DNA from 3 places in the Paenibacillus sp. GM2FR genome. Region 1 is predicted to be linked to each of the others. Evidence: riboswitches for the same ligand, from Rfam matches in the RefSeq annotation. Region 1 holds a riboswitch; each other region holds the start of a gene.
What was found. Region 1 has a riboswitch for thiamine pyrophosphate ahead of PAEVO_RS23715 (ABC transporter substrate-binding protein). Riboswitches for the same ligand answer to the same signal wherever they lie in the genome.

Region 1 (4,213 bases):
CTATTTTAGGAGAAATGCGCAAGATTCGTGCAATGATTGCGCCAAATTCTACAAAAATCGACTTATATTGCTTTTAACAACCTATTGTCGATACTATCGTCATACATTCTTCTACTCAACCTTTTGATCTAAAAGCTGCAGCAGCATCGTCCGCTCCACATCAAAATGCCAAGGGGCGTTCCGTTCCTTTGCCGCATACATCGCTGCATCCGCGCGGCCAATCAGCTCCTGGTCATTTCTGGCATGATCCGGGTAAACCGCAATGCCGATACTCGGCGTGGTTCGAACCTCATGTCCTTCCAGGTCGTACGGCTCGCTAAGCATCGTCCAAATCTCCTCCGCCATCCAGATCAGCTCCTGATCTTCGCCGGCTGGATGGATCATGACGGTGAATTCGTCTCCTCCTAATCGGGAAACCAAGATTCCCTTGGATTCGAGAGTTTGAAGCCGGTCTGCAACCTTTCGTATCAACAAATCGCCGGCACGGTGGCCGTATCGGTCATTGACTCGTTTGAAACGGTTCATATCCATATACAGCAAGCCTACGCGGGAACCTTTGCGGTCCGCCTCCTTCAGCGAACTCGACAGCCTTGCATTAAAATAACGGCGATTATACAGCCCCGTAAGATCATCGCGATGTGCCAGGGATTCACTCTGCATCAGACTTTCATGCAGTCGGGCAAACAAACGGTCGTTCTCGAACTGAATCAAAATCTGCCTGAACAAAATCAGGATAACGCACAGGGATAGGCCGGTAAACAGTCCATTCCACCCTCCAAAACGCTGCGCCATAAGGGCAAACATCCCGCCAAGCACGCTGTAGGGAAGCAGGTACCTTACGATCAGGTTTCCGATCGAACGCGGCTCCCGCTCGCCAACAGAGGGCTTACGGGAATCAGGGGCAGACTGCCCACCTGCGAAACTAATAAAAAATACCGATAATGAATAGAGTGGATACAGGTAGGGACGTGCCTCGATACCCATAAGATCAACAAGATAGATGTATAGAACATCTCCTGCAATATAAGTACTCCCGCCAAGACATAACAGAATGGCCGACCATTTCCTTAACTGTCCGGTATTAAAATACAACACCAGCGTAAAAAAAATAAGTACCATTGCGCACAGCGGATACAGCATGTCCACCCAAATGTTTCCCCATACTGCCTCATGGGCCAGACCCTCAAGCTCAGGTTTGATGAAATACTCCCATCCTACCGTCATGACCGTTATGCCAACAATCACGATGTCCAGCATAAACCGGAGCCCCCGAAACGAACCCTGTACATGCCGGAATAAATAAATGAGAGAACTTGCGAACAGGATGAGTTCGAGCCCCCAGAAGAAATGGGTTAGAGCTGGAGAGAAAGCGCTCTCTTTTCCAAACCAAACATGACATGCGTAAATGATTCGGGCCGCTGCATCCCCCATCAATCCGAGACTCACAATAAACCAAAACCTGCGAAGATGCACCTCATAGCGCCGACTAATCCGCATTAAATAAACGGAGGCGGCTGCAGGAGGAATAATGACTAGAACACGCTGAAGCGATAAAGCGTCAGGCATCCACAGAGCGATCATTATCTGAATGAATGCATATATCATGGCGAGTCGAATCCACAGATGATCTGCTGGAGTTGGACTCATAAGCATTCCTCCTCGGCCAAAAGGTAAGCTTTTTTCAACACTTGTTTGTTAGGTCTTTAGAATTAATACTTCTAGTTCTCATGATACTTTTTACCCACCCAAAAGTAAAGATGAGGAAATGAAAGAAAAACCACGGATTCTACTCTATGAAACCCGTAACACTCCGAAAAGTTACCGCCTTCAAGACCCACTTGACGTATAGGAATTATGTGATAATATTTCATTCATATCTCATATGAATCGGAAAGGGTGTTTAGCCTTGTCACAGAAACGATTGGATCATGTCGGCATTGTCGTCCGGGACCTTGAAACCACGATCGCCTTTTACACCGCCGTCGTCGGACTTGAACTGAAGGATCGCCTTACCCATACCAATGGCGTCATCCAGCTGGCATTCCTCGGATTTAACGGCAGCGACGAAACGGAGGTCGAGCTTATTCAGGGTTACAGCGACACGCTGCCCGCAGAAGGGACCGTTCATCATTTTGCCGTCAGCACGGATAACATCGAAGAGGAATATGCTCGCGTTCAGGGACTGGACGTACCTCACTTGGATGAGGAAATCGTGACGCTCCCGAATGGGTATCGCTATTTCTTCGTTCACGGTCCCGAAGGGGAGTGGATTGAGTTTTTCCAGCGCTAACCTCTTACGTACGGTAGAAGCCTTATTCAAATCCTTTATCTTGTGAAAGGTTCATAGCTCCATTCATTCTTCCAATTGCATACGTGTTCTAAACCAAGACCTGCCTCGTTCGTGCCCCTTCGAACTAGACAGGTCTGGTGTGTTAGGACTATAATAGCGGATGTAATGATCGAAACTTCATAAATACCGGGGGAGCTGGAATTTGGCCGGCTGAGAGTGTATCCGATATGATACTGACCCTTACACCTGATCTGGGTAATGCCAGCGTAGGAAGCCCATGTTTGCGGCAGCTGTTCATTTGCCGTGGTATACACTTACGCCGTCATGCGTCCTGATATCATCAGGGCGCTTTTTTTGTGGAGTTAACGAGGTTATAGAAAGAGAATTCAAAGGAGAGAAGAAACGATGAAGAAGGGAACATGGATTCCGCTGCTTCTTGCTTGCGTCCTGCTGATGGTTGCGTCTGGATGCGGCACAAGCGGACAGAACAAGAAGACAGGTGCCGAAGGCGAAGACAGTCAGACTCCCGGGAAACTCCGTGACGTACAGCTGATGCTCGATTGGTCCGCCAATACGAATCACACCGGCCTGTATGCAGCGAAGGAGCTTGGGTATTATGAGGAAGAAGGGCTTAATGTCCAGATCGTCCAGCCGGGAGCAGGCGGAACCGATACGCTGGTCGCATCCGGAAACGTCCCGTTTGGCATCAGCTATCAGGAAGGCGTAACGCTGGCCAGAACGCAAGGATTGCCGCTCGTTTCCATTGCAGCGATCATTCAGCATAATACATCCGGCTTTGCCGCCCCCAAGGATAAGGGCATCGTGAAGGCAGGCGATTTTGAAGGAAAATCCTATGGAGGCTGGGGCTCGCCTGTGGAGGAAGCCGTCATGAAATCCATCATGGAGATTGATGGCGCCGATGTCAGCAAGGTGAATATGGTCAATATGGGCGATGCCGATTATTTTACGGCCGTGAAACGCGACATTGATTTTGCCTGGATCTTCTATGCTTGGACGGGGATTGAAGCCGAGCTTCGCAATGAGCCGCTTGACATGATTTATGTGAAGGACTACTCGGAGCAGCTTGATTATTACACACCGGTGATCGTAACGAACGAGAAGCAGATCCAGGAGGACCCCGAGCTTGTCAAAGCGTTCATGCGGGCGACTTCAAAAGGATATGACTTTGCGATTCAACATCCTGAAGATGCGGCAGCCCTGCTTACGAAGGCTGTTCCTGACTTGGATGCCGAACTGGTTCTCGCCAGCCAGAAATGGCTGAGCCCCCGTTATCAGGATGATGCACCCCGCTGGGGCGAGCAGAAAGCCGAAGTATGGTCGGGGTATGCCGACTGGATGTTTGAGCGCAAGCTGCTGGAGAAGGAACTTGACGCGGACCGCGCATTTACCAATGAATTTTTACCGGAGCAGCCATAAGGTTATTTCTATTTAAGAGGAGAGACAGCAGGCCGCCTCTCTTCCATTACAATATAGCTTGCACGAAAGGATGAGTTTATATGGCGAATACACTCTTAAGCATTCAAGTAATACCGAGAACGCCAAACGGGGCCGACAGCATCCCTTATGTGGATGAAGCGATCAAGGTCATTCAGGAATCGGGCGTAAAATATGAGGTCCATGCACTCGAAACGACCATGGAAGGAGAGCTCTCCGAGCTGCTCAAGATCGTTGAGCGCATGCACGAGGCGCTGGTGAATGCGGGAAGTCCCAGCATCATATCCCAAGTCAAAATCGCGCATCATCCGACCGGCATCAGCATGGATAAGCTGACTGAGAAATACCGTCCATGAAAAGCTGGTGGAGTTCTGTTTGGCCGCCCGTTGTGGCGGTCCTCTTCTTTTTGATGGTTTGGCAGGCCGCAGTATCCGTATTCGACATTGAACCCTTTATTTTGCCTGCGCC
Region 2 (4,213 bases), on a different contig from region 1:
CCTCCCGGGTGGGCACTGCCCATGCCTAATTTGGAGAGCATATGAATATAGTTCATCTCATCTATCCCTTCTTCCTTATGATCAACATGAGGGTAATCGTTTATTTACCATATGATTCAGGTACGTTTAGGGTTTTCGCTGAATTAGATATTTTGAGCCCTTTTTTCGGGAGGATTAGAGTCATATTGGAGGAAACGTCATGAGGATGGAACCGGTAGAGGCAGCGAAACGTGTCATTCAACACGATTATCCCGACTGTTTGCTTGCTGTGCTCGGCGGCAGTGCGAGCAGAGGCGAATATAATGAACAATCCGATTTGGACATCATGGTCATAGAACGGGACGGATATGATTTCAGCAGGAAGACGATAGAGGCACATGGGTGGATCGCGGAAATATTTATATTGTCTTTATCCTCGTATCGCGAATATTTCGACGAGGGCGTCATGGCGGCGAATCCGTCAATGCAGCGGATGATTGCGGATGGGACGGTGCTGCGCGCGCTGCCCGAGGGAGAAGAGGTACGGGCGGAGGCCCGAAGCGATTTGAATTACGGCCCCATGCCCTTGACGCTAACCGACATGAACCAATACCGTTATATGCTAACCGAGTACATGCTGGACTTGGAGGGTCCACGAAGGGATGGCGAAAAATGGTTTACGGTGCACAAAATCGCGGCGATTCTCTGTGAATTTGTACTTAGGGTGAACCGGGAGTGGACGGGTGAAGGGAAAACACTGTTCCGGCTGTTCAGCCGCTATGACACAATCTTGGGAGACCGATTGGAAGCAGCGCTCGCGGCGATGTATCGCCAGGATGATCCCTCAGCTCTGATGGCATTCACCGAGGAAATGCTCCGTCCGTACGGAGGGAAGCTTCTCATTGGTTTTGAGGAATAATATTTCCTAACCAATATATAAAGAGAGGTACATTAGCCGTGACACTAGCACAAAGCGGGCAATACTATAATAGTGTGATTAGATTACATCACGTCATTCTTTAAATCCAGGAGGGGATCTTCATGAGCGGAGAATACGGCGGCGCATGGGGCAATTCAGTAGGAACTATTTTGGTTCTCTTTATCCTGCTCGTAATTATCTTGAGTGCTTGGGTTTAAACTGTCAAGATTCTTGGCAGCTAGTGACAGGAAAGCCCGGCTTTTGCCGGGCTTTTGTCTGCCTCAATAGAACTCAATTCGATGCGGCTTTGATTGATGGGCTGTGTGCGGACACAACTGCAGTCATGACCAGATGGCTGCTGTCGGATTGAATCGCATGTAAAAACGCGTCTTCAAGCGATCCAAATACCCGGGACAGGGACCCGTCCAATCGGCTGGCGTAATGAACGCTTCCGGCGAATGTCCCGGCTTCCTTCGCACGATTTACTTCACTGTAGATGACTTCCATATAGTTATCGGTACCCATGGGGTAAAGAGCGAATTGGCAGGCAGTCTCGATTTCGGCATGTTCTCCGATGTCACGGTTTAAGAGGGTCGAATCCTCAGTCATATATACATCGGCGTCCGTATCACCGGGGCAGCCGATGGAATAAGTACCATTAAAAACGGTGTGCACGCCGCTCGCCGCGGCATGGGCGAATATCGCACTTGTAACATCAAAGACATGCTCTGCTCGTCCACGAATACAGGTGCTCACATCATCTGTCTGAATCCACACTTTCTCCGTATCCACAGATTGTAGTGCGTCCATGATGACCTCTACAAACCGGTCCGTCATGGGAAATACCGAGAACCGGCATCCGACGATCCGGCTGGTTCCGCATACAAGCTCATTCATTGTCATTTCCTCCCCATAATATAAGTCCACGCAAAAAAACCGCACCCCATGAAGAAGGTGCAGTTATGCCTACGAAAAGAAATAAACATAAATGCTACACTTCCCCACGCTAGTATGACCTAGATCGGGTGATAAGGGTTAACGGCAGCCCGCCGTCTCTCAGCACATGGCACCCCTAGTACAGCCAACATCCTATGTAGTTGGTTATTGCAAGTTTGCCCCGGAGCCTCCGTTATCGTAGGAATTCGAGGGTTCTTACCTGTGTAATTGTATCGTTTTGCGATCGGTTTTTCAATCTTTGCCCATTATAAAAAAGACCGCCTATCCCAGTTGCAGGAACTTAGGAAGGCGGTTTTTTCATCTATTGGTTTAGTTGTATACTTTCACGCGATCTTCCAGCGGTGCAAATTCTTTTTCGCCTGGTTCAGCAACCGGCTTACCGAAAGGCATTTGAGCAATCAGCTTCCAGCTTTCTGGGATGTTCCATTCGGATTTTACTTTTTCGTCGATCAGCGGGTTGTAGTGCTGCAGGGATGCACCCAGACCTTCTGCTTCAAGGGATGTCCATACTACAAATTGCAGCATGCCGTTGGATTGGTTGGACCAAACCGGGAAGTTGTCGGCATAAGCGGCAAAGTTTTGTTGCAGCCCGGCAATGACGTTGTTGTCCTCGAAGAACAATACCGTACCGTAACCAGCGCGGAATGCAGCCATTTTGTCGGCCGTGGATTTGAAGGCTTCTTCATCGCCAACGACTTCCTTCAGGATGCCTTCCGTCATGTTCCACAGTTTATCATGCTGTTCGCCAAGCAATACAACGACGCGTGCACTTTGGGAGTTGAAAGAAGAAGGGGTATACTTAACCGCTTCGTTTACGATTTCTTGGATACGCTCGTCCGAGATAACGGATTCTTTGCTAATCCCGTAATAAGAACGGCGATTTTTGAGTGCAGTTGAAAAATCTTTAGACATTGAAAAAAAACCTCCTGGTGTAATCGAATTTGCATTCGCCTGATAAGAAGATGTCCTTTACTTCAAGCAAATATGCATTTTGCTTTTTATTGCAATCAATTTAATTATCATTCCATATTAACTTACGTTTAGTTAGAAATAATAATTATGTTAGGATATTAATATAACTTAGAGCAATTGTCAACGGCTTTTGATTAAATATAATTTTTCTTATGTATTTAATATGAATTGAATTCGTCTAGTTTTTAGAGAAGTCTCATTAAAGGGAAGCTTAACGAAAGTGTGACTCTGCCTGTGGATATTAGTTATGTCTCCTCGAAACTTCATATTATGAACAATTCATGAACAAAATATACATGTATGAAGCTATTAATTGATTTTCATTCTCAATTATACTTGTCGAGCCAGAATGAGGATGATATAATGCATATCAGAACGCAATTGATAATCAATCTCAATGAGAATGGTGATGAAAATTGCAAGATCCCGGGTGTTTAGAGACATACGCATAGAAGGAAGAGCCATGAAGATTAGATACTTATTTGCAGCCGTTGTGGTACTCTCCGTAATTTCATTATTTATTGGAGTTAAAGATATCTCGCCACTGCAACTGTTTTCGATGACAGAACAACAACAGCATATTATGCTTGTAAGCCGGATTCCTAGGCTTGTCAGTCTCATATTGGCGGGTGTCAGCATGAGCATCTGCGGATTGATCATGCAGCAGCTCAGCCGCAATAAGTTCGTATCGCCGACCACGGCAGGTACGATGGACTCAGCCAGACTGGGGATTTTGGTAGCGATGCTCGTCTTCACGACAAGCGGACCGCTTATCAAAATGCTTGTGGCCTTTGTATTCGCTCTGGCAGGAACCTTTATCTTCATGAAGATCCTGGATCGGATCAAGTTCAAGGATGCGATCTTCATCCCGCTCGTTGGACTGATGTTTGGTAATATCGTCAGTTCGATAGCCACTTTCTTTGCCTACAAATATGATCTTATTCAGAATATGTCCGCATGGCTTCAGGGTGATTTTTCCATGATCATGAAGGGCCAGTATGAAATGCTCTATATTAGTATCCCGCTTGTGATTCTGGCGTATCTGTTTGCCAACAAGTTTACGGTGGCCGGAATGGGAGAGGAGTTTGCAACCAACCTGGGTCTTCACTACCGGAGAGTTGTGAATCTGGGACTGGTCATCGTGGCGCTGGTTACGGCATCCGTCGTGCTGACCGTCGGCGTGATTCCGTTTCTTGGTCTGATCATACCTAATATTGTCAGTTTATACTTAGGAGACCATTTGAAAAAAAGCCTTTCGCATACCGCGCTGTTGGGGGCCGGGTTCGTACTGTTCTGTGACATCCTGGGCCGGATTATTATTTATCCCTATGAAATTCCGATTAGTCTAACCGTGGGCGTACTCGGAAGCGGTATATTCATTTTCTT
Region 3 (4,213 bases), on a different contig from region 1:
AGCCTGCGGTGATGGCGGCAGAGAAAGTGCACCCGGTACCATGCGTATGAACGGTATGAATTCGTTTGCCGTATAATTCCGTGAAGGCCATACCATCGTATACAAGGTCCATGACGGGAGGACTGCCGGGATTTCCGAATCTGTCGCCATTCTTGATAATTGGGGAGCGTCCCTCACTTAACTCCCCGTTATGGCTGGCAGTTCTCGTTTGGCCAGACGTTAATTCGGACCTAGGCAACTCTTCCTGCTGCGTATCCGCCATTATATCTGGTTCCCTGTCTCTTTGGTGATCCGCATCTTCATGACCGACAAGCATCCCCTCATCATGGCCGCCCTTGATCACAACGATCTTGGGCCCCAGAGCATGAATACGCCTCGCTGCTTCCTTCCGATCTTCCATTGTGCGGATACGCATCCCCGCCAATACTTCGGCCTCCGGTATGTTGGGGGTGACAATCAAGGCCAGCGGCAGCAAATCTTCTCTTAAAGCCTGCACCGCTTCGCTTTGCAGCAGCTCCGCTCCGCCTTTGGCAATCATTACAGGATCGACAACGACCTTCTCCCAGCCAAAAGCCCGAATCCGGTCAGCAACCAGGCGAATGATCTCGGCGTTGAACAGCATGCCCGTCTTCAATGCATCTACTCCAAGGTCCGGGCCTACCGCTTCCATCTGCTCGGCGGCTGCTTCGGGGGGCAGTGGATATACGCCGTGAACCCCCAAGGTATTCTGCACCGTGATCGCCGTAATCGCCGACATGCCGTATACGCCGAGCTCTTGGAAGGTTTTCAGATCGGCCTGAATGCCGGCGCCTCCGCCGCTATCGGACCCGGCAATCGTCAGTGCCCGGGGCACGCGAGTCTTGCTCATCGTGTGCCACCTGCAGCGGTCGCTTCTGCTTCCCGGACAGCCGCATATCCTTCCAGCGAGTCTGGATGGAGCTTTGCCAGCTCATCCAGGAAAGCGATCTGGAAGCTCCCCGGTCCCTGGTCTGCCGTGCGCTCTGCGGCTTTTGCCGCCGCGGCCCCGTAGAAGGCCAGTCCCGCCGTACCCGCAAGCAGCAGGTTTGCCTCCACTGCGGCAAAGGCACCCAGCACCGAGGTCAGCAGGCACCCTGCGCCGGTGACCTTCGTGAGCAGCGGGTCACCGCCAGTAATGATACGCACTTCACTTCCATCGGTAATTACGTCCTCTTCACCGGTAATGGCCACGATCGTGCCTAATTCGCGTGCAGCCCGCACAGCCAGCTCGGCATGATTGCTGCCTGCGCTGATGCCAGCGTCTACGCCTTTGATCTCGCGGGCTTCCCCAACAAGGTGAGCGACTTCAGCCGCGTTTCCACGCACAAGCGAAACCTTCACCTCGCTCAGAATCCGCAAGGCCGACTCCGTCCGAAAACGGGTCGCGCCCGCACCGACCGGATCCAGCAGGACCGGGACGCCATGGGCATTGGCCGATTGCCCCGCTATTATCATCGCATCTACCAGCTCGCGGTTCAGCGTGCCGATGTTCAATACGAGTGCGCCCGCGATGGCGGCCATATCCGCCACTTCCTCGGGCGCGTAAGCCATGACCGGCGACGCGCCCAGCGCGTACAAGCCGTTAGCCGTAAAATTCGTAACCACCACGTTTGTCATATTGTGAACGAGGGGGCTCGTCTGCTGTACCTTCGTTAAAAGCGCCGAAACCTCTTTTTCCCATGCATGCATATGAATCAGCCTCTCTTATCTATAATGGAATTTATGTGCTTGATACAGTTTCTCCTTACAGCACCGCAGCCTGCAGCTGCACCGGCCATTCCTCCTGCTTATATGCCATATCCCAGAACATATACTCCAGTTGGTAGCTCAGCATGAAATGCTCCGTCATCCGTTCCCGCTCGGCTGCCGTCGCACGCTCTGCCCATTCATCGACACGGTTGCAGAACTTGGCTGTCGCGTCTTCCCCCCGGTTGCCGTAGAAATAAATCCAGTCATAGAACGGATGGGACGCATCCGGCTTCACTTCATCCAGCAGCCTGCGGCCAATCTCCAGGTACGTCCACGGGCAAGGAAGCAGTACCGCCATAATCTCGCCCAGACTGCCCTCATGCGCCACCGTCAGCATATGACGGATATAATGATGCGCGGACGGAGCAAGCGGATACCCCTGAAGCTCTTCATAGGTCACCCCGGCGGCTGTGCAAAAATTCTGATGCGGGTGCACCTCGCTGTGCAGGATGAACGAAATCTGTTCGTTAAAGGTCACGATCTCTTCCCTGCTGGTCGATTTGGATATGGCGATACCGTAAATCCGCATGTAGGCATTCAAATACTCAAAATCCTGTTTTACATAGTGAATCAACTGCTCCCGCTCCAGATTCCCCTGGGCAATGCCTTTTACGAAGGGATGATCGAAGATTGCTTGAAAAATACCTTCCGCCTGCTGACGGAGCTCTTGCGTGAAACTCATTTTTGTCCCCACCTCCAACATATTGAAGAGCAGGAAGTCCGTAAGTCACGAGTTTCCAGGCAACGCTAAAAAGCCGCCCCCGAAAACTGGAGCGGCTTCGTCAACAAGCCCGAGTGCGCCAAAAAACGCACCGAGACCTCATATACGAAGGCTCCACTTTCCTACGCTAGTACGAACTAGATCAGGTTCAAAGGGTCCAAGATACGCTCTTGTCTCAGCCGCTAACGGCTCCCCTAGTGGACTTCCTATTCTTTTGTCTAATACTGTACATAGGTTTGTGGGTCGTGTCAAACGTGAACCGTTCGCGGACAGAACTCCACGCTTGAAACCTTTACATGACCGGGTGATCATAATGTTCTACGGTGGCGGTGGTTATTTTGCTAAATTAAAAAGCCGTATGCCCAAAACTTGTTTTGGGAACACTGACGCTCGGTTGTCATATATGCCCCCGCATAATGAGTACATCAGAGCAGCTCAAATAAATGAAATTTAAGGGAGCGAGCGTATTTATGACGAACCCATCGAAAGCGGTTAAACCCATTCCGGATGGCTATACCTCCGTGACACCGTGGATCATCTCAAGAAACTCCGCAGCGCTGATCGAATTCCTGCAGCAGGCTTTTCAAGCCGAAGAGTTAGCCCGCGTCTATGTTGGCGATGGTATCATCGGCCATGCCGAGGTGCGAATCGGGGACGCCGTCGTGATGATGTTTGACGCGAAGCCGGAATGGCCGGATAGCCCGGCATACCTCCGTTTATATGTTGAGGATTGCGATGCCGTCTACCAGCAAGCGCTGGCCGCAGGAGCCGTCTCGGTCACGGAGCCAACAAGCTTGTTCTTCGGTGACCGGGTGGGACGGGTACGGGACCCGTTCGGCAACTTATGGTGGATTCAGACGCGAATGGAGGACCTCACTTCTGAGGAAATGGAACGACGAGCCCAAGACCCGGAATACATCCGGGCGATGGCCTATGTTGCCGGAGCGGACATTGTGGTGAAGATTTCGTAAAAAGGTGGAAGCGAAGCAAAGGCGTCATTACAGGGAGGGCACGGATGGATTCGTGGATGGATTCGGGTCCCGGGGATGCTTGGATGGCTGCCAACCAAAACGATGTAGAACCGCATGATTTTAAGTAGCTATGGTTTAGTGGTAGAAAACGGGGGAACTCAGAGTAGATAGCTGAGGCCACTGCTCGTCGTGGTGCTAGTGCTGGCCTTGGTGCTACTGCTGGCCTTGGTGCTACTGCTGGTCTTGGTGCTACTGCTGATCTTGGTGCTACTGCTGATCTTGGTGCTAGTGCTGATCTTGGTGCTACTGCTGATCTTGGTGCTACTACTCATCTTGGTGCTAGTCCTGATCTTGGTGCTAGTGCTGATCTTGGTGCTAGTGCTGATCTTGGTGCTACTACTGATCTTGGTGCTAGTGCTGATCTTGGTGCTACTACTGATCTTGGTGCTAGTGCTGATCTTGGTGCTAGTGCTCGAGGACAAGCGGACTGAGGATACGTTATTTAGCCAAATCGGGGTTATTTTCGAGAGCTAGCGGACACCAGATACGTTATTCATAGAATATGATGGCAAATAGGCACCTTATTGCGGTAATAAGGGATCCTGAGTCCGTTATATTTAACAATTGGGTGCGAATCAGGAAAATAAGGGAACTGGAGTCCGTTAACAGGTGGTCTTTTTGCTACTGCTCATCTTGGTGCTGCTGCTCGTTTGCTACTACTATCTTGGTGCTAGTGCTGGCCTTGTTGCTACTA

Region 2: it holds a riboswitch for thiamine pyrophosphate, as region 1 does, so the genes downstream of both, PAEVO_RS14825 (YkoF family thiamine/hydroxymethylpyrimidine-binding protein) here and PAEVO_RS23715 (ABC transporter substrate-binding protein) in region 1, are expected to answer to the same signal.
Region 3: it holds a riboswitch for thiamine pyrophosphate, as region 1 does, so the genes downstream of both, tenA (thiaminase II) here and PAEVO_RS23715 (ABC transporter substrate-binding protein) in region 1, are expected to answer to the same signal.

Annotation. Positions count from the first base shown of each region.
Region 1 is NZ_MKZM01000009.1:602,208-606,420, reverse strand. It holds gene PAEVO_RS23725 (GGDEF domain-containing protein) at 112-1,647, opposite strand; gene PAEVO_RS23720 (VOC family protein) at 1,907-2,290, shown strand; TPP riboswitch at 2,469-2,580, shown strand; gene PAEVO_RS23715 (ABC transporter substrate-binding protein) at 2,696-3,727, shown strand; gene PAEVO_RS23710 (MTH1187 family thiamine-binding protein) at 3,808-4,101, shown strand; gene PAEVO_RS23705 (ABC transporter permease) at 4,098-4,213, shown strand, end outside.
Region 2 is NZ_MKZM01000008.1:3,291,813-3,296,025, reverse strand. It holds gene PAEVO_RS14840 (class I SAM-dependent methyltransferase) at 1-56, opposite strand, end outside; gene PAEVO_RS14835 (nucleotidyltransferase domain-containing protein) at 200-898, shown strand; gene PAEVO_RS14830 (sporulation protein YjcZ) at 1,021-1,116, shown strand; gene PAEVO_RS14825 (YkoF family thiamine/hydroxymethylpyrimidine-binding protein) at 1,190-1,795, opposite strand; TPP riboswitch at 1,880-1,982, opposite strand; gene PAEVO_RS14820 (nitroreductase family protein) at 2,165-2,767, opposite strand; gene PAEVO_RS14815 (ABC transporter permease) at 3,291-4,213, shown strand, end outside.
Region 3 is NZ_MKZM01000010.1:293,881-298,093, reverse strand. It holds gene thiD (bifunctional hydroxymethylpyrimidine kinase/phosphomethylpyrimidine kinase) at 1-868, opposite strand, end outside; gene thiM (hydroxyethylthiazole kinase) at 865-1,707, opposite strand; gene tenA (thiaminase II) at 1,763-2,449, opposite strand; TPP riboswitch at 2,591-2,694, opposite strand; gene PAEVO_RS26460 (VOC family protein) at 2,959-3,459, shown strand; gene PAEVO_RS34135 (hypothetical protein) at 3,775-3,993, shown strand.